DNA from 4 places in the Carboxydocella sp. ULO1 genome. Region 4 is predicted to be linked to each of the others. Evidence: riboswitches for the same ligand, from Rfam matches in the RefSeq annotation. Region 4 holds a riboswitch; each other region holds the start of a gene.
The links. A riboswitch is a leader RNA that binds a small molecule or an ion and turns the genes downstream of it on or off. The one in region 4 is predicted to bind S-adenosylmethionine.
Positions count from the first base shown of each region.

Region 1: linked by a shared signal. The riboswitch ahead of ULO1_RS13905 (methionine ABC transporter ATP-binding protein) and the one ahead of ULO1_RS07175 (hypothetical protein) in region 4 are both predicted to bind S-adenosylmethionine.
Region 2: linked by a shared signal. The riboswitch ahead of ULO1_RS08285 (homocysteine synthase) and the one ahead of ULO1_RS07175 (hypothetical protein) in region 4 are both predicted to bind S-adenosylmethionine.
Region 3: linked by a shared signal. The riboswitch ahead of ULO1_RS08475 (PLP-dependent aspartate aminotransferase family protein) and the one ahead of ULO1_RS07175 (hypothetical protein) in region 4 are both predicted to bind S-adenosylmethionine.

Region 1 covers NZ_BDLQ01000132.1:90,650-97,932, reverse strand. Annotated here, with positions in the region: gene carB (carbamoyl-phosphate synthase large subunit) at 1-189, shown strand, start outside; gene ULO1_RS13935 (dihydroorotate dehydrogenase electron transfer subunit) at 208-987, shown strand; gene ULO1_RS13930 (dihydroorotate dehydrogenase) at 980-1,909, shown strand; gene pyrF (orotidine-5'-phosphate decarboxylase) at 1,909-2,637, shown strand; gene pyrE (orotate phosphoribosyltransferase) at 2,639-3,220, shown strand; gene ULO1_RS13915 (MetQ/NlpA family ABC transporter substrate-binding protein) at 3,254-4,096, opposite strand; gene ULO1_RS13910 (methionine ABC transporter permease) at 4,110-4,769, opposite strand; gene ULO1_RS13905 (methionine ABC transporter ATP-binding protein) at 4,759-5,787, opposite strand; SAM riboswitch class I at 5,851-5,957, opposite strand; gene eam (glutamate 2,3-aminomutase) at 6,028-7,257, opposite strand.
Region 2 covers NZ_BDLQ01000058.1:17,810-25,092, reverse strand. Annotated here, with positions in the region: gene ULO1_RS08300 (NAD(P)/FAD-dependent oxidoreductase) at 1-1,177, shown strand, start outside; gene rd (rubredoxin) at 1,197-1,355, shown strand; gene ULO1_RS08290 (SurA N-terminal domain-containing protein) at 1,410-1,973, shown strand; SAM riboswitch class I at 2,048-2,152, shown strand; gene ULO1_RS08285 (homocysteine synthase) at 2,218-3,504, shown strand; gene ULO1_RS08280 (DMT family transporter) at 3,514-3,957, opposite strand; gene ULO1_RS08275 (diguanylate cyclase) at 4,124-6,520, shown strand; gene ULO1_RS08270 (cation transporter) at 6,471-6,680, shown strand; gene ULO1_RS08265 (AarF/ABC1/UbiB kinase family protein) at 6,755-7,283, shown strand, end outside.
Region 3 covers NZ_BDLQ01000058.1:61,289-68,571, forward strand. Annotated here, with positions in the region: gene ULO1_RS08465 (hypothetical protein) at 1-125, shown strand, start outside; gene ULO1_RS08470 (PLP-dependent aspartate aminotransferase family protein) at 195-1,340, opposite strand; gene ULO1_RS08475 (PLP-dependent aspartate aminotransferase family protein) at 1,344-2,492, opposite strand; SAM riboswitch class I at 2,574-2,665, opposite strand; tRNA gene ULO1_RS08480 (tRNA-Glu) at 2,866-2,941, shown strand; tRNA gene ULO1_RS08485 (tRNA-Val) at 2,946-3,021, shown strand; tRNA gene ULO1_RS08490 (tRNA-Asp) at 3,027-3,105, shown strand; tRNA gene ULO1_RS08495 (tRNA-Gln) at 3,113-3,187, shown strand; tRNA gene ULO1_RS08500 (tRNA-Lys) at 3,198-3,273, shown strand; tRNA gene ULO1_RS08505 (tRNA-Gly) at 3,456-3,530, shown strand; tRNA gene ULO1_RS08510 (tRNA-Arg) at 3,539-3,615, shown strand; tRNA gene ULO1_RS08515 (tRNA-Trp) at 3,623-3,698, shown strand; tRNA gene ULO1_RS08520 (tRNA-Arg) at 3,722-3,798, shown strand; tRNA gene ULO1_RS08525 (tRNA-His) at 3,809-3,884, shown strand; gene ald (alanine dehydrogenase) at 3,979-5,109, opposite strand; gene ULO1_RS08535 (sigma-54-dependent Fis family transcriptional regulator) at 5,265-6,833, opposite strand; gene ULO1_RS08540 (tetratricopeptide repeat protein) at 6,844-7,283, opposite strand, start outside.
Region 4 covers NZ_BDLQ01000034.1:29,878-37,160, forward strand. Annotated here, with positions in the region: gene ULO1_RS07155 (bacteriohemerythrin) at 143-547, opposite strand; gene ULO1_RS07160 (histidinol-phosphatase HisJ family protein) at 617-1,420, opposite strand; gene ULO1_RS07165 (methylenetetrahydrofolate reductase) at 1,410-2,288, opposite strand; gene ULO1_RS07170 (methylenetetrahydrofolate reductase C-terminal domain-containing protein) at 2,301-2,546, opposite strand; gene ULO1_RS07175 (hypothetical protein) at 2,530-3,453, opposite strand; SAM riboswitch class I at 3,529-3,645, opposite strand; gene ULO1_RS07180 (hypothetical protein) at 3,711-4,760, opposite strand; gene ULO1_RS07185 (chromate transporter) at 4,763-5,308, opposite strand; gene ULO1_RS07190 (hypothetical protein) at 5,302-6,165, opposite strand; gene sfsA (DNA/RNA nuclease SfsA) at 6,162-6,872, opposite strand; gene ULO1_RS07200 (DUF1858 domain-containing protein) at 6,940-7,140, opposite strand; gene ULO1_RS07205 (DUF881 domain-containing protein) at 7,185-7,283, opposite strand, start outside.

The sequences.
Region 1 (7,283 bases), on a different contig from region 4:
GTGCCCCAGCGGGATGGCTTCCAGATTCGCCGGGCAGCAGCCGAATATGGCGTCCCCTGTGCCACTTCTCTGGATACGGCCCGGGAGATGCTAAAAGTGCTGGCTGACCTTACCCGGGGCCAGAAATGGCAACTGGTCGCCCTGCAGGATTACCCGCGCCTGGGCCGAGGAGAAAGACAGTGGTATTAAGGAAAGGAGGTCAGTCCAGTGGCCGGGACCGGAGTATATAACGGGAAAATCCTGGAACACCGCCATCTCAATGATTATTACAGTCTTTTAACCATAGAAGTACCGGAAATCGCCATGTATGCCAAACCGGGACAATTTGTCATGGTAGCTTGCCGGGAGCAGGGGAGTCTGGATCCCCTGCTGCGCCGGCCCTTGAGCTTGCATAATATCCTCGCCGATGATGGGCAGATCCAGCTGCTCTACCAGCTACGGGGTAAGGGAACAACCTGGTTATGGCAGCGTAGACCCGGGGAAACTTTAAGCCTGCTGGGCCCGCTAGGCCGGGGCTTTCGTCTGCCTCCTGAGGTTAACAAGGCAGTGCTGGTGGGAGGAGGAATTGGCAATGCTCCATTGCTGCCCATTGCCCAGGTGCTGGCCCAGTTTGAGCTGGAAAGCCGCTTTTTCACCGGCGCCAGAAGCGAGGCCCATCTGGTAGGGGTGGAACCCATCGCTGCTCTGGGCATTCCGGTACATATTAGCACTGAAGATGGTTCCGTCGGTCGGCAGGGCCTGGTTACCGAGGAGCTGGCAGTTTATCTAGAACGGGAAAGGCCGGACTATCTCTATGCCTGTGGTCCTTTGCCCATGCTTAAAGCGGTAGTTAAACTAGCCCGGCAATATGGTATGGCCGGACAGGTTTCCCTGGAAGAGACTATGGCCTGTGGCATTGGCATCTGCCTGGGCTGTGACTGTGGTGGCAAAAAGGTCTGTAAAGAAGGGCCGGTCTTTGCCATCGAGGAGGTGGTGCTGAATGACTGAGCCCAACCTCACTACCAGCCTGGGGGCTTTGCAGCTGGCCAATCCGGTACTGACAGCTTCCGGTACCTGCGGCTTCGGGCTGGAACTCACTCCTTTCGGAGATTTGAACCAGCTGGGGGGAGTAATCCTGAAAGGCACTACCCTTACTCCCAGAGCAGGCAATCCAACTCCCCGTCTGGCAGAAACACCGGCCGGGGTTCTCAACGCTATCGGACTGGAAAACCCGGGGATAGAAGGATTGTGCCGGGATGTCCTGCCTCGGCTCACAGCTTTTCAATGCTCTTTTCTGGCCAATATTTCCGGCAATACAGTAGAGGAGTACGGGGAGCTGGCTGCCCGCCTGGAGCGAGAAGCGGTGATTGCAGCTATTGAAGTCAATGTCAGTTGTCCCAATGTCAAACAAGGGGGCATTATGTTCGGCACCCAGGCTGAAGCCCTGGCCGAGGTAACCAGAACGGTTAAAGCCCATACCACCAAACCGGTGATAATCAAACTTACCCCCAATGTAACGGACATCGTGGCTCTAGCCCGGGCTGCTGCTGAAGCAGGGGCTGATGCCCTTTCCCTGATCAATACCTTGCAGGGAATGGCCATTGATATCCGGCGCCGACGGCCGGTACTGGCCAATATTTTTGGGGGTCTGGCCGGACCGGCCATCAAGCCGGTGGCTTTGCGCTGTGTCTGGCAGGTTCATCAGGCTTTACCGGAAATGCCTCTGCTCGGTGGCGGAGGTATTATGAGCGGGGAGGATGCCATCGAATTTTTCCTGGCCGGTGCCAGTGCGGTCAGCATCGGTACTGCTACCCTGGTGGACCCCCGGGCTCCCTGGCGGATCCTGGCGGAAATCGAGGAGTTCTGCCGCCGGGAAGGGGTCAGGGATTTGGGTGAACTCATCGGGGCCGCCCACAGGAAGGAGGAATAATGGCCGTGGAAAAACTGATTCTGGCCCTGGATGTAGATACACTGGCGGAAGCCCAGCGCCTGGTCAGCCTCACTGCCGACTATGTAGGTATGTACAAAGTGGGGATGCAGCTTTATTATAGCTGTGGCCCTGAGTTGCTCAGCTGGTTTCGCCAGAATAACCTCAGAGTCTTTCTCGACCTGAAACTGCATGATATTCCCAATACTGTGGAACAGGCCAGCCGGGTTCTGGCCAGCTATGGGGTGGAGATGTTCAATGTCCATGCCGCCGGGGGACCAATCATGCTGAAAGCAGCTCTGGCCGGGGCTCAGGCCGGTGCAGTAGCAGGCAAGCGGCCACTGTTGCTGGCGGTTACCGTCCTGACCAGTTTTAGCCAGAGCGAATGGGAAGCCACTCTGGGGCAAAAAGAGGAAATCGGCCAGCGCGTCCAGGCCTGGGCCCGCCTGGCCAGGCAATGCGGCCTGGATGGCGTGGTAGCTTCTTCCCGGGAACTGCCTTTAATACAGCAAGCCTGTGGCCCTGAGTTCGTTACTGTTATCCCCGGCATCCGTCCTCTTTGGGCGGCAGCAGGGGACCAGCAGCGCATCATGACCCCGGCCCAGGCTCTGCGGGCAGGGGCCCATTATCTGGTGGTAGGACGGCCGATTACCGGCAGTGCTGATCCTCGCGAGGCAGCGCGCCGGGTGGCAGAGGAAATGGCTGAGGCTCTAGCAGAGGGAGGTAGATGAGATGTTAAGTCAGGCTGATGTGATTGCCATTTTCGAGAAATGTGGTGCTTTACTGCAGGGACATTTTTTGCTGACCTCAGGAAAACACAGTGACCGCTACCTGCAATGCGCCCAGGTTTTACAATACCCTGAATATACCCGCATGATCTGTGCCAGTCTGGTGGAACAACTGGGGGAAGAACCGGAAATAGATGTGGTAGTAGGACCGGCTATGGGTGGAGTGATCGTAGCTTATGAGATGGGGCGGCAGCTGGGCAAACGGGCTCTGTTCACGGAACGGGAAGAGGGGAAAATGCGGTTGCGCCGCAATTTCAGCATCAGGCCGGGAGAACGGGTGCTGGTGGTAGAAGATGTTATCACCACCGGCGGTTCTGTTCAAGAGGTTATTGATGTGGTCAAAGCGGCAGGAGGAGAAGTGGTAGGGGTAGCCGTTCTGGTGGACCGCAGTAACGGCAGGGCTGATTTTGGCGTACCCCTCTACAAGGCACTAACTGTGGCAGCAGTGGCCTGGGAACCGGAAGTCTGTCCCCTTTGCCAGGCCGGGGAACCGGCAGTCAAACCGGGTTCGCGGGGTTTAAAATGAGAGAGAGGTCCCGGATTTGGGACCTCTTTTCCTTTACAGGGGCAGAACTGCTCCCTGATACTTCTCTTCAATGAATTTCTTGATTTCCGGGCTGAGCAGGACTTCACCCAGAGCCTTGATAGCTTCCTTGTTCTCGTCCCCTTTACGAACAGCGATAATATTGCCAAAGGTTTGGGCAGCCTCACTGTTTTTGTCTTCAGAAACCAGGGCATCCTTACCGGCGTTCAAACCGGCCTCGACAGCATAGTTACCATTGATGACTGCCAGATCCACATCAGGCAGGGAACGGGGAATCTGGGCGGCATCCAGTTCCTGGATTTCCAGCTGTTTGGGGTTTTCGATAATGTCCTGTTTGGTGGCCTTTAAGCCTACTCCGGGCTTGACTTTGATCAGACCGGCCTTTTCCAGCAGGAGCAGAGCCCGGGCTTCATTGGTGGGGTCATTGGGCACTGCGATTTTGGCCTTTTCCGGCAGTTGAGCCAGGTCTTTGACTTTACCGGGGTAGATACCCATCGGCTCGAAGTGAACTTTGACGGTATAAGTCAGATCCAGCTTGTTTTCCTTACTGAAGTCCTCCAGATAGGGGACGTGCTGGAAGTAATTGGCATCCAATTCACCATTAGCCAGGGCTTTGTTAGGCAAGATGTAGTCAGTAAACTCCACAATTTCCAGCTTGATGCCTTTTTTCTCCAGCAGCGGCTTGGCTGCTTCCAGAATTTCCTTGTGGGGAACGGGGGTGGCACCTACTTTAAGTACTACTGTTTCTTTGGCAGCGGGTTGTTCAGCTGCCTTTTCCTGCTGGCCGCCACAGCCGCTGATTAATCCTGCCAGCAGGGCCAGACCGGTGATGAGAGTCAGAGCTTTGCGTTTGAACATTTTTGTTACCTCCTTATTTATGTTTTTTATTGTATAGCTTGGCAAGATAGTTGCCAAAACTTTGAATGACTTGGACCAGAATAACCAGCACCGCGATGGTGGCCAGCATGATCTCGGTCTTATAGCGATAATATCCGTATTTGACCGCCAGGTCTCCCAGACCGCCGCCGCCGACAAAACCAGCCATGGCTGAATAACCGATGAGGGTAATGGCTGTAATGGTGGCACCCAGAATCAGTGAAGGGATGGATTCTGGCAACAGGACTTTAAAAATTATCTGGAGCGGGGTTGCTCCCATGGCTAAAGCTGCTTCCACCAGGCCGCGGTCCACTTCTTTGAGAGATGTTTCGACCATCCGGCCGACAAAAGGAACAGCACCAATGACTAGGGGCACTGTGGCAGCAGTAGTGCCAATAGATGTTCCCACCAGTAACCGGGTCAGAGGGATAACTGCCACCAGCAGGATAATAAAAGGGATGGAGCGGGTGGCATTGACGATAGCTCCCAGAGTCCGGTTGAGGAGAGGGCTTTCCCAGATGTGTCCTTTTTCAGTTGTTACCAGGATTACTCCCAAGGGCAAACCAAAGATATAGGATAGTACCAGAGCGATGCCGGTCATATACAGGGTTTCCCCCAGGCCTACCCAGAGCAGTTGCAATTCATTAGAACTCATATTCCAGCACCTCCACCTTTAGCCCGGTTGTGTGTAAGTAGCTAAGGGCCTTTTCCACTTCTAGGGAGTCACCGCTGATGTCCAGAGTCAGGATGCCCAGGGGTTGTCCCTTGATATAGTCGATATTGCCGGCCATGATATTTACTGTTACAGCGAATTTTTGCCCCAGGGTGGCCACTATCGGTTCAGCGGCATTGACGCCGGTAAAGACAAGCCGAACCAGGCGGTGAAAACCGGGCCGGTGGACAATCTGCCGGTAGAAGTCTGATGGCAGGTCCAGCTGATACAGGCTTTCGATAAAGGCTCTGGTGGTCTCCCGGGTGGGGTGGGCAAACACATCCAGTACCGGGCCGGATTCGATAATTTCTCCAGCTTCCATGACATAGACGGTATCACAGATTTCTTTGATCACATCCATTTCATGGGTGATAAGTAAAATGGTCAGTCCCAGCCGCTGATTGATATCCAGCAATAATTGCAGGATAGACCGGGTGGTGGCAGGGTCTAAGGCTGAGGTTGCCTCATCGCATAACAGGACACTGGGATTGCTGGCCAGAGCCCTGGCGATGCCAACCCGCTGTTTTTGGCCTCCACTGAGCTGGGCCGGATAGTTGTCGGCCCGATCGGTCAAGCCAACCAGCTCCAGCAATTCATCGACGCGCTTTTTGATTTCCGCCCGGGGTACACCGGCGATTTCCAGGGGGAAGGCGATATTTTCCCGCACGGTACGAGAAGAAAGTAAGTTAAAATGCTGAAAAATCATGCCCATTTTGCGCCGGGCCTGGCGCAGCTGTTCACCCCGCAAGCTGGTAATCTCCTGTCCATCGACGACAATGGTACCTGAAGTCGGAGTTTCCAGCAGGTTGACACAGCGGATGAGTGTACTTTTTCCGGCACCGCTGTAACCGATGATGCCGGCGATTTCCCCTTTGGATACAGACAGGTTAATATTTTTCAGGGCTTGTACCGGTCCATTGGGGCCTTGAAAAACTTTACTTAGTTCAGTAATTCTGATCATTGCTACCTCTCCTGTGCTAAAAATTAAAGGCACCCGAGAGGTGCCTTTTTATACAGGTTACCTCTCTTATCTCTCAGGCAGTTTGCCTGCAGGAATTGGCACATTTCCGTCTCATAGACGGCTGTTGCCGGGTTTCATCGGGCCAGTCCCTCCACCTCTCTGGATAAGAGTCTTATCCCTATGCGTTTATCGTAAGCCAACGATAAATAAATTATCAGGTATTACAGGAAGTGTCAAGAGTTAAAACTCAATTTTTATTAATTTATTTTCCCAGGTACGTAAAATGGCATGATCTTTGGCTATTACTTTAGCGTAGTCAGGACTAACAGGGATTTTACCAAGACCACCTGGTGCGTTTACGATATACTGGGGAACTGCCAGGCCAGAAGTTTGGCCTCGCAATTGGTCAATAATTTTTATTCCTGTGGTAATGGGGACACTGAAGTGAGCTGTACCCAGTACTTTTTTGGGATGGAAGATATAATAGGGACGGATTCGAACCTTGAGTAACTCCTGGTTCAGCTTTTTCATGACATGAGGATTATCATTAATACCCCTTAATAACACGGCCTGGTTGCCCAGCACCACTCCGGCCTTAATCAGGCGGTCAATGGCCTGTTTAGCTTCAGGGGTGACCTCTCGGGGATGGTTGAACTGGGTATTTATATATATAGGCGGATGCTTTTCTAATATAGCGGCCAGCTCTGGAGTAATGCGCTGGGGCAGGGTTACCGGTGCCCTGGTGCCGATGCGCTTGATTTCCACATGGGGAATCCGATCCAGCTCGGTTAATAACCAGTCCAGACGGGAATCGGAAAGCAACAGGGCATCACCGCCGGTAATCAGCACATCCCGGATTTCCGGGTTTTTCCGAATGTAATCCAGGGCCTGTTCCAGCTGATCCAGGGCCAGATGGCGATCGATTGTACCGATATTGCGTCTTCGCTGGCAATGCCGGCAGTACATGGCACACTGGTTGGTAACATTGATAATTAATCGATCAGGATAACGCCTGGTAATGCCGGGAGCAGGGGAAGAGTATTCTTCACCCATGGGATCAAGTTCTCCTTTTTCATCCTGCAGTTCCTGGATTTGAGGGATGGCTTGCAGACGCACCGGATCATCGGGGTTGTTCCAGTCCATTACAGCCAGGTAATATGGTGAAATGGCCCAGCGAAACCTTTTTCCAATGGTGTTTAAATCAGCTATCTTTTTTTCGGATAAAGGAATAAATTGCGCCAGTTGCTCCGCTGTAGTAATACGGTTACTGATTTGCCATTTCCAGTCCTGCCAGTTATGTTCTGAAGCTTGAAATGCTGTCAGGATACGTTCCTTTTGCTGAAGGAATTGTTCAAAAGTAGTGAACCCGGTTGGAATATGGTCTTTTATTTTCAGATAATCCTGGATGGTATCCTTTAGCTCACTGGCTCTGGACAGGGAAATGGACAACCTGGTATCCAGCTGTAACATAATTATCCCTCCTCTTCTAAAAATGT
Region 2 (7,283 bases), on a different contig from region 4:
AATTTTGGGCGGCGGGGTAGCTGCTGTTAGTGCCATAGAAGGCATTCGCCAGCAGGATAAAGAGCAACCGGTTGTTCTGGTTGCAGCAGAAAAGTACCTACCATATTACCGTTTGCGCCTATCCTTTCTTCTGGGCCAGGAGTTTGAGGTAGAAAAGTTTTTGTTAAAACCTCCGGCCTGGTATCAGGAAATGGGGGTGGAGCTAAGGCTGGGAATAAAGGCGGAAAGGATTGATCCCGCTTCCCGTCAGGTGTGGTTAGAAGACGGAAGTGTCCTTTCCTATTCATCCCTGATTATAGCCACCGGAAGCCGGGCCTTTTTGCCACCGGTACCGGGCAATCAGCTGGCAGGAGTTTTTACCCTGCGCACGGCTGAGGATGCCCAACGAATCAATGAATTCGCCCGGCCAGGCCAAAAAGGGATCATCATCGGAGGGGGACCGCTGGGGCTGGAAGCGGCCTGGACTCTCAGTCAGCGCGGTATTCAGGTGGCGGTATTAGAACACAATCCGCGTTTGTTGCCTCGCCAGGTGGATGAAAAAGCTTCAGCCTACCTCCACCGGGCTGCCCAGAGAGCGGGGATTGAATTGGTGCTGGCTGCCCAGGCCCAGGCCATTACCGGCACGGAAAAAGTAGAAGCTTTGCAACTGGCTGATGGCCGACAGCTGCTGGCGGATTTTATTCTCTTTTCCACTGGAGTACGGCCCAATCTGGAAATAGCCCAGGCTGCCGGACTTGCCTGCCAGCGGGGCATTGTGGTCGACCGGTTTCTTCGCACTTCCCTGGACCAAATCTGGGCTTGCGGGGACGTGGCGGAATACAATGGCCAGGTCTGGGGGCTGTGGCCAGTGGCTCAGGCTCAGGGGCGGGTAGCCGGGATGAATGCTGCTGGCGCTGAGGAAAAATATGTAGAGGTGCCGCCGCCATCGATTCTTAAAGTCATGGGCACGTCCGTCTTCTCCATAGGCAACTGGGCTGAGAGTGGTAGCCAGAAAGTCAAGGCAGACGAAGAGGGTTTTTATTGCAAATTGTGTTTCCAGGGCCGTCAGCTCACTGGTGCCATAGTCATTGGAGATGAGGGCCTGGCCCGGCAGTTAAAACGGGCGGTGGAAAAAGGCATGGAAACGGATCCGGAAGCAGATTTTTCCCGGATTCTGGCGGATCTGGGACAGGGATAAAAAGAAAGGAGATGTTCTTATGGAAAAATACGTCTGTGTTATTTGCGGCTATGTCTATGACCCGGCAGTTGGGGATACGGATAATGGGATTGCTCCTGGCACTCCTTTTGAAGCTCTGCCGGCAGACTGGGTTTGCCCCATGTGTGGCGCTGGCAAGGAAGATTTCGAAAAAGAGTAAGGCTTTTGGCCCCGGGAAAGCCCGGGGCCTTTCTGGCAAGGAGGATTAGATTGTATGCGCAAGCTATTGTTGCTTGTAATTGTATTGCTGGTCATCATTACTGGCTGTGCCAGACAGACTACCTCTCCTCCGCAGCTGGATAATAAAACGGCGGCCATAGTGAACGGCGAAAAGATCAGCACCGTTGACTTTGAACGCCGGGTAGAGAAGAAAAAGTTTGTCCTCACGGCTCAGGGCACGGATTTTAACGGGCCCAGCCGGGAGCATGCCCTGACCATGCTCCGGGAAGAGGTAATCGCTGACCTGGTCAGGGAAACTTTATTAATGCAGGAGGCGACCAGACTAAAGCTGATAGCTACTGATGCGGAAGTAGAGGCGGTTATCAAGGAAATCCGGGCCAATTTTCCCGATGAGGCCACCTTCCAGGCTACAATGCAGGCCCGGGGGCTGACAGTGGAGGCGATGCACAAATATAACCGGCTCCAGCTGACACGACAGAAGCTGGTGCAATACTGGGGCGGGGAGGATAAACTGCAGGAAAGGTTGGCAGAGGTGGAAAAAAAGGCGAAGATCCGTATTAATGATCAGGTAGTGGAACGGATATTGCAAGAAATTTAAATATAATCCCCACTAACTATATTGACATACTTAGATATACATGCTATTGTTATACTACACAAATAAATAGGCGACTCTTATCGCGAGTGGTGGAGGGACTGGCCCGATGAAGCCCGGCAACAGCCGCCTGAAGGCGGAAATGTGCCAAATCCTGCAGGCAAAAGCCTGAGAGATGAGAGGGAAGCATGGTTATGCCAGGCGCCTCTCGGGCGCTTTTAATTTTTTCAAGAAAGGGGAAAGGATAATGAACAAAAAACCAGGCTTTGATACGATTGCACTTCATGGCGGGCAACAACCTGATCCTGCTACTGGAGCCAGGGCTGTGCCCATTTATCAGACTACATCCTATTGCTTCCGTGATTCCCAGCATGCGGCCGACCTGTTTGCCCTGAAGGAAGCGGGCAATATTTATACCCGGATTATGAATCCCACTACTGATGTGTTTGAACAGCGGATGGCCCAGCTGGAAGGAGGAGTAGGGGCACTGGCTGTTTCCTCCGGTCAGGCGGCTATCACTTTCTCCATCCTTAACCTGGCCCAGGCCGGTGATGAAATCGTAGCTTCCAGCAGCCTTTATGGCGGGACCTATAACCTGTTTGCCCACACCCTCCCTAAACTGGGGATCAAGGTGATTTTCGTCGACTCCCGGGATCCGGAAAATTACCGACAGGCTATTACCCCTAAGACCAAAGCCCTTTATGGAGAACTGATCGGGAACCCGCGCCTGGATGTGCTGGATATAGAAAGGGTGGCGGAAATCGCCCATGAAAACGGGATTCCCCTGATTGTGGACAACACCCTGGGGACGCCTTACCTCTGCCGGCCCATAGAACATGGAGCGGATATAGTGGTCCATTCGGCCACCAAGTTTATCGGAGGCCATGGGACTTCTATTGGCGGGGTCATTATTGACGGGGGCAAATTTGACTGGTCGGCCAGTGGTAAATTCCCCGGTCTGACTGAACCCGACCCCAGCTACCATGGGATGAAATACCATGAAGCCCTGGGACCGCTGGCTTATATCGTTAAGGCCAGAGTGCAGTTATTGCGGGATCTGGGTTCCTGCTTGAGTCCCTTCAACAGCTTCCTTTTCCTGCAGGGTCTGGAAACCCTGTCCCTGCGCATGGAGCGGCATAGCAGCAATGCCCTGCAAGTAGCCCGCTGGTTGGAACAGCATCCCCTGGTAGAATGGGTTAACTATCCTGGTTTGGCAAGCAGCCCGGAATACGCCAGGGCACAAAAATACCTGCCCCGGGGCCAGGGAGCTATCCTGACCTTTGGCATTAAGGGCGGTCTGGAGGCAGGTCGGAAATTTATCGATAGCCTTGAATTATTCTCCCATCTGGCCAATGTAGGGGATGCCAAATCCCTGGTCATTCATCCGGCCTCTACCACCCACCAGCAATTAACTCCGGAACAGCAATTGACAACCGGGGTAACGGAAGAAATGATCCGTCTCTCCATTGGTTTGGAAGATGTCAATGACCTGATCGCTGACCTGGATCAGGCCCTGCAAAAAGCCCAGGCCTAAGGCCTGGACTTATTTTTGCAGTAATAGACGGGCACCGATAACCAGGAGCAAGAGACCGGCCAGGTGGGTCCAGTGGGGCTGTTTGGGCGTAAGACCAGCCAGGCCCAGATAATCCAGCAAGGCGGCGGTGCTGACCTGGCCGACGATAATTGCTGTAGTGGCGGAAATGGCCCCCAGGCGGCTAATGCCCAGCACGACGGTAGCAATAATGGCTACATTGATAAAACCCCCCAGATAGGCATACCAGGGGACTGTACTGATTTTCCCCCAGGTTGGAAAACCGGTACCGGTAAAAATCAGCACCGCCCCCACTCCCGCCAGTCCCAGCAAATGTACCAGCAGGGTGGCAGGCCAGAGGCCGAGGTTTTTGTTGAGCAGGGTGTTAAGTACCCCTTGTACAGCCATCAGGGACCCGGCTGCCACCGGAATCAACAGTGCAGTCCAATTGCTCATTATCTCCCCTCCCGTGTCGAAAAAGATAATTACATTTATTATTCTGGCTATTAATGTAATGTTTTATGTAAAAAGAGGATTTTTTTGCAGCAGGGAGAATACAAATAAATTATTAGATAGCAGGCAGAATAACTCGGGCTCATAGCGGAGAAAGGGGCTTGGGGAGATGAAACTGAATCTGAGGACCAGGTTAACGCTGATTCTAGCGGTGCTTGTCTTCTTTTCCTGTGGTCTGACGGGCTGGCTGGCGGTCTATCGGGCTAAATCAGTGATTGAAGACGAAATGCTGGACCAGGTTAAACGGATATCCTTGCATTTGGACAAAAAAATAGAAGGGGATTTTGAAATGATCATGGCCCGCCTGGGAGTAATTAATGCTGCCGAAGGGACCAAGTGGCAGGAACTCAAGGCGGAATTGCAACGGCTGGTCACGGCTGAGCTGGTAGGCAGCGCAGATGAGATGGGAGCAGCCTACCATGTGGAAGGTCGGGACTGGCTGGTGGCGGTAAAGGAACCGCCGGGCGGAGAACTGTTTTTGCGCCAGTTATTGCGCAGGGTACATCAGCTGGAAAACAAAAACATCTGGGAAGAACACCTTTTTACTGAAAATGGTGTACAGATGATTGTGCGTCCCCTGATCCGTAATGACCAGATAATTGGTCATGTCTTTGTCTGGCGAACTATTGAACCCATTGAAAATCTGGTCGATAAACTGAAAACCGAAATTTTACTGGTTTTTATTTTAACCTTTGTTATGGGCCTGGCGGGGGTTTTCTGGTTATCCCGGGCCCTGCTGACAGATGTAGACAAAATCAAGGAAGGGATTCAGAGGTTGAAATTTGATTTGCATTCTCCTCTGCCCAAAGTAGGAAGTGAGCTGGAGGAGATTGCGGCTGCTATTGAAACCCTGTCGGTTTCCCTCCTGAACTTGCAGGAAGCCAGCAAGGGGCTGGTGGCTTCCCGCTATCTGGACGAAACCCTGCAACGAGGCCTGGAAATGATAGAAAGAGTATTCGGGGCCAAATATGCCGCTATTTTCCTGTATGATGAAAAGGCTGATGAGCTGAGCATTAAAGCATCCATTGGCTTAAGCCGGGAATATGTCAAAACCGTAAGGATGAAAAAAGGGGAAGGTTATAGCGGCAGGGTCATGTTGACCGATTTGCCATCTGCAACCGATGATTTGCGCAGGGATGAACGCACTGTCTGGGTGCAGATGGTACGCTTTGAAGGGATCGTTTCCCTGCTGGTGGTACCTTTAAGGGGCAAGGGGGGGCTGCTGGGAACCATTGAGGTCTATACCAAACATAAACACACTTTTACCCCCAGTGAGATCAGTTTGCTTTCATCTCTGGCTCACCAGATCGGGTTATCGGTGGAAAATGCCATGCTCTTTGAGGAAATGCAAACCAGAGCAATTACCGACCGTTTAACTGGTTTATATAACCAGAAGCAATTTTATGAACTACTGCAATCAGAGATTGCGGCTGCGCAGTTATATAAAAAGCCTCTTTCCTTGTTGATGCTGGATGTCGACTTTTTCAAGCAGTACAATGATACCTTTGGCCATCCGGCCGGGGACCGTCTGTTAAAGGAATTTGCCCGTATTCTGGTGGAGAATGTGCGACCTGATGATATTGTCGCCCGTTACGGGGGTGAGGAATTTGCCATTATCCTGCGGGAGACTTCCCTGGAACAGGCTCTGGACATTGCGGAACGCATACGCCAGAAAGTGGCTGATTCCAGGTTTGAAGGCCGGCTCCAGCAACCCAGTGGACGGATAACCTGTTCCATCGGGATTGCCCAGTATCCCGTTCATGCCAAAACCCTGGAAGACCTGGTCAAACGGGCAGATGAAGCTCTGTACCGGGCCAAGTACAATGGCCGTAACCGGGTGGCTTACCACCTGACCTTTATGGATGCTCTGCTGGAGTCTCTGCCGGCGGAAGAGAAAAACAAGCTGGAACGGCTAAAGACTATGATTACAGTCATCAATGCCCGGGACCGCTATACTTTCGGGCACAGCGAACGGGTGATGATGCTGGCCTGTAAAGTAGGAGAACGAATGGGTCTGACGGCAGAACGCCTTAATCTGTTACAACTGGCAGCCTATTTCCATGATATTGGTAAAATGGAAGTAACCAAGGAGATTTTGTGCAAAGAAGGCGATTTAACAGAAGCAGAATGGGAACAGTTAAAACAACACGCTGTTGCCGGTGGGGCAGTGGTCAAGACCATACCGGTTCTGGCAGAAGTAGCCCTGATTATCCGCCATCACCATGAACGCTATGATGGTTCCGGATATCCTGACGGATTGGCGGGAGATAATATACCTCTGGAGGCCCGGATCCTGGCGGTGGTGGATGCCTGGGATGCCATGACCAGTACCCGGGTGTTCCGGGAAGCCAAAGGTCCGGAACAGGCTCTGTTGGAAATCAGGGAACAGAGCGGGAAACAGTTTGATCCCCGAATTGTAGAAATCTTTACTGCCCTGGTTGAAGGAGGTGAGCTAAATGGCCCAGGTAGTCATCAATGTCGAGGGCATGAGCTGCGGCCATTGTAAAATGGCAGTGGAAAAGGCGCTGAAGCAGGTTGGTGGGGTCACTGAGGCTGTAGTGGATCTGGCAGCCAAACAAGTGACAGTTACCTATGATGAAAATCAAACTGGTTTAGCTGCTTTGCATGCTGCCATTGAAGAGGCCGGCTATGATGTAGTCAAGTAAGTAAAAGGGCAATACCTGAATACGGGTATTGCCCTTTTACTTTTTTGGCAGAATATAACCTGAGGTGGTAAGGTTTGTACAGCAGAGTGGATCGTACCGGGGAAATAGCCTGGAAAATAGCCAATTACCTCTGGCGTTACCGGCATTTGCGGGAATTGAAGGCCATTGGCGAGGTGGTCAGGGCTTTGCTGCAGGAACTGGGTCCGACTTTTATCAAACTGGGACAGGTAGCCAGTACCCGGCCGGATCTTCTGCCGGAAGAATTGTGTCAGCAGTTGCGGGAGTTACAGGATCAGGCCGGCTTGATGAGCCCTGAAGAAGTAAAGGTTCAGGTCCAGCGCGGCTTAGGCCGCTCGGTAGAAGAGCTTTTTGCTTATTTTGACTGGCAACCTCTGGCCTCTGCTTCCATCGCCCAGGTGCATTTAGCTATTTTGCCCAGCGGGGAAAAGGTAGCTGTTAAAATCAAGCGGGCCGGGATTGAACGACAGATCAACGGGGACCTGGTTGCCCTGGAGCGGCTGCTGCCTTATCTGCAAAAAGTGAGAGTAATCCAGGAGACGCTGGATAGTGAGCAGCTTTATCAGCAATTCCGGCGCATTATCC
Region 3 (7,283 bases), on a different contig from region 4:
GCATTATTTGCTCGGTCTGCGGCAAACAAATTCCCATCCGTACCGTTCAGCCCAAGACTTTCAAAGACCTGATGCGGCAAACGGGCGGTTCCGGTTATAATGCCAATGTGTTATTTGAGAGCTAACAAGGCTCCCCTGAACAGAAAGTTCAGGGGAGTTTTTTCTGGCAGACACGTGACTAAAAATAATTGCAATTATCGGTCCAGAGCTGAAAAATCCTGTTTCAAATCCTCAACTTCTTCTATCCCTACCGAAATTCGCACCAGTCCCGGCGTAATTCCCAGCCGGTTCTTGATTTCCGCCGGAATACCGGCATGGGACATGGAAAAAGGATGGGTGATAATGGTTTCTACTCCGCCCAAACTAGGCCCGATGACCGGAATGCTGGTAGAATTAATAAAGGCAATGGCTTCTTCTTCACTGCCCAGGTCAATGGTGATCACTGCTCCTGGTCCCCGGGCCTGGCGCTGGTGAATTTCCGCACCGGGATGGTCGCTGAAGCCGGGATAATACACCCTTTTCACCTTTTTTCTATCCCGCAGCCAGAGGGCCAGTTCCCGGGCGTTGCTTTGCTGCTGTTCCATGCGAATAGCCAGGGTTTTTAGCCCCCGCAAGGTCAGATAGGAGTCAAAAGGACTGAGAACTGCCCCAAAGGCCATCTGAACCAGCTTGATTTGCCGGGCCAGCTGTTCATCATTGACCACAATCAGACCCGCCAGCAGGTCACTATGTCCCCCGATGTATTTGGTCGCACTGTGGATCACCACATCAATGCCTAACGCCAGGGGTTTTTGCAAATAAGGGGTAGCAAAGGTATTATCAATCAGGGTAATCAGCCCCTTTTCCCGGGCCAGCTGGCTCAAAGCCGCCAGGTCGGTAATCCGCATCAGGGGATTGCTGGGCGATTCCACAAAAATCCCTCTGGTATTGGGTTTTATCGCCTTTTTTACCTGTTCCAGATCGGTAGTATCCACAAAATCAAATTCCACCCCATAGCGGGCAAAGAATTTGGTCAAAATCCTGTAAGTACCACCATAACAATCTTCCGTCACCAGTACATGCTCCCCGGTCGCGAATAAACAGAGAGCTGTAGAGATAGCCGCCATCCCGGAGCTGAAAGCAAAACCGTATTTACCCCCTTCCAGTCTGGCAATAGCCTGTTCCAGAGCTTCCCGGGTAGGGTTCTGGCCCCGGCTGTATTCATAGGGTTTGCGAGCAGGCAATTCCTCCTGGTCAAAGGTACTGGTGAGATAAACAGGGACATTTACGGCACCTGTATATTTATCACCCCGCGGACCCGCATGAACGTAAAGACTTTTTTCCTTTAAATCGCGTTCCATTTTCTATACCTCCCCGCCTAGAGCTTGTTCCAGATCTGCCAGCAAATCTTCCAGATGCTCCAGGCCAACTGATAAGCGCAACAAACAATCAGTAATACCCCTATTCCTTCTCTCCGTTTCCGGGATATCCGCATGGGTCTGGGTTTCAGGATAAGTCAACAGCGATTCTACTCCGCCTAAGCTTTCCGCAAACGAAATAAGTCTGATTTTGCTTAAGACCTCTAATGCCAGCTCCTTTGATTCCACTTCAAAAGACACCATAGCTCCTGGCCCGCTGGCCTGAGCAAAATGCCACTCTCTTCCCGGATGCTCTGCCAGGCCAGGATACCAGACTTTTCTTACCCTCGGGTGTTTATTTAAATAAGAAGCTATTCCGGCTGCATTTTGCTCCTGCCGTTCCAGCCGCACCGCCAGAGTCTTCAGGCCGCGCAGCAACAACCAGCTATCCTGTGGTCCCAGTATAGCTCCGCAGGCATTCTGATAAAAATACACCCGTTCCGCCAGCTCAGGGTCCTTGACTGCGACCAGGCCTGCAATCAAATCATTGTGCCCACCCAGATATTTGCTGGCACTATGAATAACGATATCCGCCCCCAGCAATAGGGGTCGCTGGCGCAGGGGAGTCATAAAAGTATTATCTACTAGCAATAATAATTGATGCCGCTGACAGAATTGGGCCAGGCGGGATAAAGGATAGATTTTCATCAACGGATTAGTAGGGGTTTCAATAAATACCGCCTTTACATCCTGACCTGCATAGTTTTCCCAGTCCGCCTCGCTGGTATTACTGAAATCCAGATAGGTAAAGGCCAGTCCGAGAGGACGCAGGATTTGTTCAAACAGACGATAGGTACCGCCATATAAATCATCACAAACCAGGATTCTATCTCCTGGCTTAAATATTTGAAAGACTGCTGTCAAAGCCGCCATGCCGGAACTAAAGGCAAAACCTCTACACCCGCCCTCTAAAGCGGCAATAGCTTCTTCCAGTACCTGCCGGGTAGGGTTGCCGGAGCGGGAATAGTCAAAACCGGTAGATTGCCCTGGGGCAGGATGAGCAAAAGTGGCCGTTTGATAGATAGGCATGGTAATACTGCCTGTCCCCTGATCCTTGCGAACCCCTAGCTGAGCCAGAATAGTTTCCAGCTGCATTTCCTTCTACCTCCTCCATTTACTTTATCCTTTTGGATAAGAAAAAAACCTGCCCAAGGCAGGTCTTGTTTGCACAAAACCGCCTTATCTACAGGAATTGGCACCAGGACGCTGGTTTACCAGCCGGTTGCCGGGTTTCATCGGGCCAGTCCCTCCACCACTCTTGATAAGGTCGTCTTCTTAATTTTAAGTTTTCCCATCGGATTTGTCAATAAAAGTTTCTGCAAAATTTTTTGTGCCGAGGAATATTCCATTGTATTTCGGAGAAAATATAAGAATGTCGGGAATAAACTATTAAAATCGAATCTACTTGCCATTGCAGAGTGGGCCGGAATGCGATAAACTATCAAATGTCGCTGACGAGTTCGGTAACGGCCCCTTGGTCAAGTGGTCTAAGACACCGCCCTTTCACGGCGGTAACACGGGTTCGAATCCCGTAGGGGTCACCATCATGGGCGATTAGCTCAGCTGGGAGAGCACCTGCCTTACAAGCAGGGGGTCGGCAGTTCGATCCTGTCATCGCCCACCATACGCGGAGCAGTGGTCTAGCCTGGTCTAGGATGCCTGCCTGTCACGCAGGAGGTCGCGGGTTCGAATCCCGTCTGCTCCGCCATCTCCGCTGGGGTGTAGCCAAGCGGTAAGGCAGCGGACTTTGACTCCGCCATGCGTTGGTTCGAATCCAGCCACCCCAGCCATTTCCAATGTGAGCCATTAGCTCAGTAGGTAGAGCACCTGACTTTTAATCAGGGTGTCGCTGGTTCGAGTCCAGCATGGCTCACCACTATTCGAAGTTCAAAGTTCGAGGTGCGAGGTTCGAAATCGTCAGCTTGCTCATTGAGCTTGATTAGAAACGAGCAGTACAAGGAAGCTGAAGCGAGGCACCGGAGGCGTACTGGAGGTACGTCGAGGACCACGAGGCAGGCGGCAACGCAGCCAGACGAAGCTTATAAAAAGCCGAAAAATGCGGAAGTGGCTCAGTGGTAGAGCATCGCCTTGCCAAGGCGAGGGTCGCGGGTTCGAATCCCGTCTTCCGCTCCATACAACATGCGCCCGTAGCTCAGCTGGATAGAGTAACAGACTACGAATCTGGTGGTCGCAGGTTCGAATCCTGCCGGGCGCGCCATTTATGTAGGGGAGTAGCTCAATTGGTAGAGCGGCGGTCTCCAAAACCGTAGGTTGCGGGTTCGAGTCCTGTCTCCCCTGCCATTTATTTTATTTGCATATAGACTGCGCCCGTAGCTCAGCTGGATAGAGCATCTGCCTTCTAAGCAGAGTGTCGCAGGTTCGAGTCCTGCCGGGCGCGCCATTTATTTATGGTGACCGTCGCCAAGTGGTTAAGGCACAGGGTTGTGGCCCCTGCATGCGTGGGTTCGACTCCCATCGGTCACCCCATATACGAAGTTCGAGGTTCGAAGTTGGAGGTTCGAACCTTTTTAATGCGAATCCTAAAGCCCCCATCCGCAGGGATGGGGGCTGTTATTTTTTATTAGAGTTGTACGCCAGGTAAGACTTCGGTCAAAGGAGTATAGGGCAGATCCAGAGCCTCAGCTACTGCCTGATAGGTCAGCTTACCATCGACAGTATTAACTCCACGGGCCAGAGGCTTGCTTTCCCGTACAGCTTTTTCCCAGCCTTTGTTGGCCAGTTCCAGAGCATACGGCAAGGTAACATTGGTCAGGGCAAAAGTAGAAGTTCGGGCCACAGCACCAGGCATGTTAGCTACAGCATAGTGAACCACACCGTGTTTTTCGTAAACCGGATCACTGTGAGTGGTTACCCGGTCAATAGTTTCTACTGAACCACCCTGGTCAATGGCTACGTCGACGATTACGGAACCGGGTTTCATTTGCTTGACCATTTCTTCGGTAACCAGTTTGGGCGCCCTTGCTCCCGGAATCAGAACCGCCCCGATGAGCAGGTCAGCAAAACGCACAGCCCGTTCGATGTTGTAGGAGTTAGACATCAGGGTTTTAATGCGGCCACCGAAAATATCATCCAGGTAACGGAGACGGTCAGCGCTCTTGTCAATAATGGTTACCTGAGCACCCATACCCATAGCCATCTTGGCAGCATTGGTACCTACCACACCGCCACCGATAATCACTACATCAGCAGCAGGTACCCCGGGCACACCGCCCAGCAGGATACCCTTGCCACCCTGGGGTTTTTCAAGGAAACGGGCACCGATTTGCACTGCCATCCGGCCGGCCACTTCAGACATGGGAGTCAGGAGGGGCAGGGTGTGGTTGTCCAGCTCAACGGTTTCGTAAGCAATGCCCACTACCTTCCTGGCCAGCAGGGCCCGGGTCAGTTCCGGTTCGGGAGCCAGATGCAGATAGGTGAACAAGACCTGGCCTTCTTTGAAAAGGTCATATTCCTGCGGCAGGGGCTCTTTTACCTTCATAATCATATCGGCAGCAGCAAATACTTCCTGAGGAGTGGCCAGAATTTCCGCCCCAGCAGCAATGTATTCTTCGTTGCTAATACCGCTGCCTGCACCGGCATTGTTTTCAATTACTACCTTATGCCCGGCAGCTACCATTGCCTGGACACCTGCCGGAGTAATAGCAACCCGGTTTTCATTATTTTTAATCTCTTTGGGTACACCAATAATCATAAAAAACATACCTCCCTTGAATTTCTGCACCATCTACTATTGCAAAAATTGTGCCGATTTGTCGAATAGCTTATTAATAAGGTTCCCGGTTCCCATTCTTTTATTTTGGCAATATTAGTTTCCAATTATGGCAACGAAAATTGCCGATGGCAAGATTAGTTGCCATCGGCCAGCTGATATTTCTTGATTTTATTTTGCAAGGCAGTGTGAGATAGCCCTAGCGCTTTAGCCGCCTGGCGCCCACTTTTATACCGACTGAGGGCCTGACGTATAACTTCTTTCTCCACTTCAGCAACAATTTCAGCCAAAGTGCGCATTTCCCCAAAATTGTTTCTGGGAAGGGTTGAGCGCACTTCCTGATTTCTTTCCAGGAGTATATGCTGTTCCTGCAGACGCGGACCCGCTGCCAGATTCATAGCCCTTTCAATTACATTTTCCAGCTCGCGGATATTGCCTGGCCAGTCATAACTCTCCAGCCGCTTCAGAGCCTGAGGTTCAATGACCTGGACATTTTTGTCCAGGCGCTGGTTAAACTTTTCAATAAAACTTTTCACCAGACCGGGGATATCTTCTTTTCTCTCGCGCAAGGGGGGCAAATATAGAGGGACAACATTTAAACGGTAGTAAAGGTCTTCCCGAAAACGCCCATTTCCAATCATTTCCTCCAGGTTGCGATGGGTAGCACAGATGATGCGGACATCTACCGGAATTTCCTCTTGCTCCCCAATTCTTCTCACTCTCCCTTCCTGCAATACTCGCAAAAGCTTGGCCTGCAGATGGGGAGATAGTTCTCCGATTTCATCAAGAAAAAGGGTACCCTGGTGTGCAAATTCGAATAGCCCCTGTTTACCGCCTTTTTTGGCCCCGGTAAAAGCTCCTTCGCCATAGCCAAACAATTCCGCCTCCAGCAGGGAGTCAGGCAGGGCAGCGCAGTTAATAGGGACAAAGGGCTTGCCCCGCCGCCGGCTAGCCATGTGGATGGCCCGGGCCAGCAGTTCCTTCCCCGTACCGCTCTCCCCCCTGATTAAGATAGTGGAATTGCCTCTGGCTACGGTCTGCGCCAAATCGATTAGGGGGCGCAAGGAGGGACTGGTCTTGAGAATATCTGCAAAAGTGGTCATTGGCGGCTGGGTTACCGAGTAAACCAGCTGTCTGACCTCACTCATATCCTTGATACTGGCTACCACCCCGATAACCCGGCCCTTTTCATCTTTAATCGGACGTCCGGTAGTCAGGAAGTGCAATCTCCCCCGCCTGGTATTGAGAATCATTTCTTTATGGGAATAGGGCTGCCCATCCTGCAAGCATTTGAGCATGGGAATATCCGGGCTTAAAATTTCCGCTACCGGTCGGCCCAGAGCTTCCTGCCGCTTAATGCGGAAAATAGTTTCCGCTACCGGATTAATGGTTACGATTTTGCCCTCCTGATCGATAGCCAGAATACCATCACTGATGGAATCCAGCAAGGCCTGTAAGTGCCATTCCCGTTCCTGGTGGGGCATGCGCTCAATCAGTTCGACGTCCTTGACTCCTTCCACCTTATGCAATAGCAGGTTAATCCGGCTGAAATCCAGGCCCGTCGGCAGTTCCGCTTCCATAAACATAACATTGGGGGAAAGTTCAAGAGTAATGATGTTAACTTGTTGCAGGGAAAGCTCCCTGGCTATATCAGACAAAATCCCTACCCGATCCTGGTAGACAATGCGAAATCGCAGTATAGCCATAATTCCCCTCCTAGCAGGGTCGGCGATACTCTTCCGGCAATTCGGCAAGATAATTTAAAGCAAAGGCATCTTTAGGATTAAATTCCAGTGCCTTATAGAAACATTTAGCAGCATCCTCCAACTGACCCCGCTTCTGATACACCAGGCCCAGGTTTGTCCATAAACCAGCATCCTTAGGTTGTTTAGCAATAGCCAACCAGAGATAATCTGCTGCTTTTTCCAGTTCTCCCTGGACAAAAAGACACATAGCCAGCTCATTGTAAGCGGAAATAAACCAGGGAGCCTGTTTTACTGTTTCGCTTAAAACAGCAATCGCTTTATCATATTCCTCTAGATAACGATACGTCAGCCCCAGGTAGTATTTTGCTTCCCACCAGTCGGGATATTTTTTTACCAGGGGTTGAAGCAGCAAAGCTGCCTGCTTCAGTTTGCCCTGAGCCAGTGAAGCTC
Region 4 (7,283 bases):
CTATATTCTCTATTCATTGCTTTTTTCCTGCTGCTGGCTGAAAAAAAGTCCCAAAAACTTTTAATCACTGCTACATAAAACAGCGGGTTCCATGCTTTTAGACCGCACAGAACCCGCTGTCCTCAATTAATGTTTTTCTTCTTTACTTCCCTTTTTGCAAAAATTCGCCGATGGCTTTATCCCGTTGACTGATGTGTTCCCGCAACCAGTCCACCACCCGGCGCTGTACCGCAAGAACCACCATGGTAGAAGGACCTTCCCGGTTAAACTGCTCTTTCAGTTTGGCAAAATCCTGAATAAAGGCCTGATGCTGGGCCAGGTGTTCATTAAAAGCGGGATAGTTGTGGCTCTGCATCAGTTTTTCTTCAGCGGTAAAGTGCACCACCACATAGTCTTCGAGAAACTTCAGGATATTGCCCACTTCTTCCTTACCCTTCCCCTGGGACATGGCGGTTAACAGGTTATCAATGCGGCGAAACAGTTCCTGATGTTGCCGGTCAATTTCCGCTACTCCTACCGCCAGGGCTGGCGTCCAGTTTACTGCCATTGTCTTCACTCCCCCCGGTTTTATTAATAATGATTACCATTCGACAGAATTCGTGAATTTCCTCTTTATCTATAGAGGCTGCAAAAAAATTTTTCTTGACTTGAAGAAGGCGATTTCCCGATATCCTACCGCTTTCAACAGGTCTATCGCCTTATCCCAGTTATATCCTACCTGCTCCGGCTTGTGGGCATCGGAACCAAAGGTGACCGGCACGCCAGCCCGGGCGCAGCGGGCCAGAAAATCGGCATCCGGAAACTGTTCCCTGGCCGGTACCCGCCAGCCGGCTGTATTGATTTCCACTGCCACCTGGCATTGGGCCAGGATTGCCACAGTCTCATCATAGAGGCGATACAACTGGCTGGGCCGGGGTGGATCAAACTTCTTAATCAAATCAGCATGGCCGATGATATCGAAAACCCCGGCCAGGGCCGATTCCTGGATCAGGCGATAATATTCTTCCCAGTATTGTTCCGGATCCCGCCGGTTATATTCCTCCAGTTGCCGGGGATCATCAAAGCCCCAGTCATCCAGGAAGTGTACCGAGCCGATGATATAGTCCCAGTCATAACCAGCCAGGGCTTGCAGGAGCCGGGGTTTACAGCCCGGCAGGTAGTCAGCTTCTATGCCAAGGCGGATGGAGATACCTGAATATCTTTGTTGCAATTGCTTAACCTCTGCCACATAGCCGGGTAACTGGGCAAAGGTCATGGCGATTTCCGGATCCCGTTTGGCTTCCGGCAACCAGTACATGGGCAGATGATCAGCAAAGCCTATTTCCGCAAAACCACGGGCCAGGGCTGCCTCTACATATTCTTCCATCCTGCCGCTGGCATGGCCGCAGCGGGCGGTGTGAATGTGATAATCAACCTTCATGTTCTTCTCCCTCCAGACGGGCCAGCAAAGTGGGCAAAGCCCGCAAGGTATTGACCGGCATGATGTGGATACCCGGCACCAGGGTTCTGAGCTCGCGGATGAGCTCAACAGTTATGGCCAGCCCCTCCGCCAGAGGGTCTGTTGCTTTTTCCAGGGCGCGAATCATAGCCGGGGGCACCTGAATGCCGGGAATGTTGGCATTCATAAAATGCGCCATCCGGGCGGAACGCAGTGGTATCACCCCGGCCAGGATGGGGACGCCCAATTCCCCCGCCTCTTGCAGGAAATCCGCCAGGATGCCGGGGTCATAGATGGCCTGGGTCTGGACAAAGGCTGCCCCGGCCCGGATTTTTTTCTGCAGTTTCCAGATCTGCATTTCCCTGAGTTCCGGGGCCGGGTTGACCACCGCCCCCAGAAACAAATCCGGTACTCCCTGCAAGGGTTCACCGTTTAAGGCAAAACCCCGGCGCAAATTGTCAGCAGCAGCCAGCAATTGGACCGAATCCAGGTCAAAAACCGGTTTGGCGCCAGGACAGTCCCCCACCAGCGTATGGTCCCCGGTTAGCAGCAAAAAATTGCGCACTCCCAGAGCTGCTGCCCCCAGGATTTCCGACTGCAGAGCCAAACGGTTGCGATCCCGGCAGGTAAACTGGCAAATAGGTTCCAGGCCAGCCTGAAGCAAAAGAGCGGCCATTGCTACCGGGCTCATGCGCATGACCGCTCGCTGGTTATCGGTGATATTATAAGCTGTAACTTTCTCTTTGATAGCAAGGGCCAGCTCCAGCACTTCCTGAAAAGCAATCCCCCGGGGCGGGGGCAACTCAACCGTTAATACCTGACGCCCCTGAGCCAGTTTTTGCTGCAACAAGGCTACCTCTCCTTATCCGTAGAATTTCAAATTGATGCCCGCATTCGCTGGCAGAGCAACTGCAGCGGTTTTGGCTTTTTGAAAGATCAGGGCCCAGCCGCAGCGGCGGCTGCCCACCTCGCACTGGCCGCCCGGCCTGGTGCCCCCACAGGGCCCGCTGTTCAAGCCTTTGGCACAGGCTCGCACCGGACAAATGTCAAAGGTCTGCTGCTTGAGACAGGTCTGGCAAAGCTGACAGGATTTAGCGGGCTGCGGCATTGCTCTGGCCCCCCCTTTTCTTTTCCTTGCCCCAGGTAGCCAGGCTGATCAACACCGGAGTATCATCCCGACCACAGGCACAGGGGGAAGTGGACCAGATACCTTTGAGCTGGCTGACATATCGGACCAGGGGCCAGGCCTGCAGGCGCAGGCTGGTCAGCAGCAGTCGGTTGCCAGGAGACTGCTGGGCCAGAACATGTTCATGCAACCAGTGGATACTGCCCTTTTCACAGGTAATGGCTGCCGGGAAGGGCAACCAGGCTGGCTGCACCAGAGCCGTTACCTCCCCGTTGCTGATTTGCCGCGCCTCCTGGATGGCCTCCGCCAGGCCCCCTTCTTCCCCTTCCAGCCAGACCAGCAACAGCCGTTTCAGGGGCAGCCCATAGAGGTAAGGCAGTTGCTCCTTTCCCATGATCAGCACGGTGGGTTCCTTGCCCACCAGGGTGGAGGCCAGAGCCCGGGCTTCAATCAACACCGGTAAGGCTCCCAGCCGTTCCAGGGCCGGAACGGCCCAGTCCAGCAGGCCCGGCAGGGGCGGGCAGATTACCACCTTATCCCCTTTGCCGATACCGGCAAATTGAAAGAGAGTCTGGTAGGCCTCAATCCCCTGTTCCTTGTCCTTGCTGGTATAGGGCACCAGCCGGCGGCCACCCCGGCCATCGGTAACGGTGATCAACCCATTCCAGTATTCTTCTTCAGTCAGCTGAATTCCTTCCGGCCAATCATCTATTTCCACCTGGGGCCAGCGGCCAAATACCTGCCAGTCGGTCAGGTCCTTGGGATGGAGTTGCCAGCGATCCCAGAGCTGCCGGTACCAGGCACTGCGGCTGTAAGCATACCAGCAGGTTTCTCTGGCCAGCAACTGTTGCAGCCCCTGAATTTTTTGCCATTGGTTCTGTTTTCTCATCGTCTGCACCCCTTTCCCGAAAACAAAAAATCCTCTCCTGCAGATAAGCAGAAGAGGACATAAATAGCCTTCTTCCTCTTATCTGTCAGGTAAACACCTGCAGGAATTGGCACATTTCCCATCCGTCGTCCCCAACGCATGGGCTGTTGCCGGGTTTCATCGGGCCAGTCCCTCCACCTCTCTGGATAAGAGTACGAATTCCTATGAAATTGTTTACAAAGCTATTTTATGCAGATCAGGGGAAAATGTCAACTGTTTTAGAAAATTTTTTCCGCCAGCTCAGCTGTTATATGGTAAACCTTTTCCGCTGCTGCCACAGACAGGGTTCCTGTGCCACAGCTGGGAGTCAGCCAGCTCCGGGGCAGCACCAGTTCCCGGTCCAGTCCTCGCTGTTCCAGGGCTGCCAGCACTTCCTGCCAGCGGGCCAGCAGGGACTCTGCGGTCTCAGTCTCAATCCGGGGAGAAGTGGGTACCAGTCCCCAGGCCACTTCCCCACCTCGCTGGAAATAGGCCTGCAAAGCCGGTATATGTACCAGCAAGGAGGTAAGATATTCATAGGCATCAAAGAAGAGAATATCCAGCGGGCATTCCATCACCATGGACCAGTCCGTACCGGCACAGCAATGCAGACCGGTTCTTCCGCCCTCGGCCTTGATGGCAGTCATAACCGTGGTCAAATCCTCCTTGATGCCTTCCCGGGTCAGGGTAATGTGGGTGGATAGCCCTAGAGCATAGATACCTGGATCATCCACCGAGACTATTACCGGCAACCCCGTTTCTTCCCGCAAAAAACGGGTCTGCCAGCGGGCTCCCATTTCACAGGCCTTCAGGATCACGTCCCTCAACTGCTCATCATAGTAAGCCGCCCGGCCATCGGGTTGCAAGAGCTGAAAGCCGATGGTAATGGGGCCACTCAGCTGGCCTTTTACTCCCTGGGCCTGCCAGTTGCCAGCCTGAATGGAACGGACCAGGGCGTAAAGGCCGCTGGCACTTGCTTCCGGCAGGGCAAAAGCGGCCAGAGCCCTGCTCTCCCCCTCCTGAGCTGCCAGGTAAAGTTCGTAGAAATCCGCCAGACGCAGGGCAAAATCTTCCCCGTCGGTAGCAAAAACCAGTTTTGTACCTCTTTTTTCTACCAGACCCAGTTGGATGAGCGGGGAAACATACTGGGGTACAAACTCCTCCTGCCAGCCCCGGGCGGGAAATTGCGGCCAGTGCGGCCAGTCTCCCATATATTTTTGGATTAATGCCAGTCCTGCTTCAATCTCCTGATGGGGCAAACTGCCGATTCCTGTTACTTTTACTGCCATAACTACCGTCCCTCCTTAAAAAGTCCCACTTGCAGAAAAAAACCCAGGGCCATACTAACTGAAATCACCCAGGCCGGGTGGATTTTAAGCCAGAGCAGGGCCAGCAGGGAAGCAGCCGCAATTATCCAGGTGAACTGGTCGGGAAAGGCATTTGCTCCCATTTCCCAGGCTGTCTGAATCAGCAGCACAACCACCACGGGCCGTACCGCCTTCAACATCCCTGCAATCCCCGGGTGATGGCGATAACGCCAGAAAAAAGCCCCCAGGGCCACCACCGCTACGGCAGTGGGCACCACTACGCCAGCCAGAGCAACAACCGCCCCCCACCAGCCGGCCATTTTATAACCTACATAAGCTGCCATCTTGGTGGCAATAGGTCCGGGCAGGGCATTGGCCATGGCCAGCATATCAGTGAATTCCTCTTTACTCATCCAGTGGTAATTTTCCACCACTTCCTGCTGGGCCAGCGGAATGGCTGCCGGGCCGCCACCATAGCCGAAAATGCCTACTTTAAAAAAAGCCAGAAACAATTGCCAGATTGTCAGCATAATTTGCCCTCCCCCAGGCACTTGCCTGCAAAGCTGTGATATTTTTGCCAGAATCCGATGCCATCCATGCTCAGTGCAGAAGCGATGGCTTCCCAGAGATTGGCCCCCGGACTGAGGCCAGGTGCCAGACAGGGGTAAAGATAGTATAAACGCCCGGCAAAAGGCGTTAAATCCCGGGGCCTGACAGTGCTGGCCAGGATCCGGGCCTGCGGCCAGTGTCCGGCTCCCTTTTGCAGCAAATGGCTATCCCCGGCCAGCCAGTCAAAAGTCCGCGGGCCCAGGGGCCGCCAGCGTCGCTGCCCTTCCTGCTGTTGCCGCTGGGGATAGAGATAACGCAAGGGCAGCCGCCTTAAACCAGGCATGGTCAGCCGGGCCAGCACCTGAAAACCCTTGAGACCGGGAAAAAGCAGAGGCAAACCCAGGGCCAGCCAGGCATCCCCCAGCCAGAGGTCTGCCCCGCTGGTCAGCAGAGCCTGAGCCAGCCAGGGGCGGTCCAGGGCAGAAGCCAGCAGCACTCTGCTCCCCCGCCATTTTTCAGCCTGGCTCAGAATCAACTGCTGGTCCCAGCTCGCTTTAAAATCACTGCCATCATAAAGCGGCGTCTGTCTGACCTGACGGGCCAGAAATTGTCCTTCCGGCAGGGGCCAGCTCCGGCCTGGCAACTGGTAGGCCAGGTTCACTCCCCCCAGGGCCAGGGCAGTTACCTGTCCATCCAGCTCCCTGAGCCAGGCAGCGGCCCGCTGAATATCTCCCCCTGCTCCCCGGCGTTCCACCTGTAAGAACTCATCACCAATCCGGCCCTGCCAGCAAAAATCCCCGGCAGGACTACCCAGACTGATGCTGACCACTTTTTTCATGCTAATCTCACCGGCAGCCATTGCCGAAAAGCGATCCCGTCTTCGTCCACCGGGCAGAGAGCAGCTGCGATATGCACACCAGCTCCAGCCGCGCTACTTAATGCTGCGGCAAAAGCCGGGTCGGTGGCGTGATTGGGGACAAAAGTGAGAGCATCATCCCTCTGGATGATAAACAGCACCCCGGTCCAGTACCCCTGTCGACTCAGTTCAGCCAGATGCTGGAGATGCCGGGTTCCCCGGGTCGTCGGAGCATCGGGAAAGCGTCCCTCTCCCTCTACTACCAGAGTAACTGACTTGACCTCCAGAAACCCCTGCCCCTCTTTTCCCTGCCAGCCCAGGTCAAAACGGCTTTCACCAGCCGTTACCTCCCGGCGCAGTTTCTGGATGGAGGGCAAGGGGCCTGGCCAGAGTCCCTGCCCCAGGAGTGCTTCTGCCAGCTGATTGGGTACCCTGGCATCCACGCAGACCCAGCGCCCCTGGTACGCCACCAGCAGCAGGTCTCCGACGGTTACTCCCTGCCGCTCAGGCCGGGGTAGCCAGCGCACCTCCGCACCTGGTACCAGCAGTTCCCGCAACCGGCCGGAATTGGGCAAATGCAGTCGCAAACTGGCTGCTGTTGCAGTAGCTATTTCCACAGCAAAACGGTTTAAGCGGCGGATAAACCGGCCTGTAGCCAGTTTTTCCGACCAGAATACAGTTACAGCCATTTTTTCCACTCCGTTTTGTTATAAAAGAAAAGAGGCCTTTCGCCTCTTTCCCGCCGCTTGCTTTTAATTAAGCCTTTTCAACGGCTTCATTGAGATCCCGCATCAGTTTTTCCACGTCTATGCCATGAGCAAGAGCACCCTGTTCGATATTTTCGAAACGCGCCGCAGCGCAGCCAAAACAACCCATGCCATGAGCTTGAAATACGGGGATAGTTTGCGGATATTTGGCAACTACTTCACCAATGCCCATTTCTTTAGTGATTTTCATTTGAACCATGCCTCCTTTCAAGAAAAATTCTACCATAGGCAGACTCAGAATGCAATGCCATAACGGAAGAGATAGCCACCTTTATAGGCAGGGAGCAACAATCTTTCCTGGCGGGTCAGAGTCAGACGCACTCCCGCTGCCTC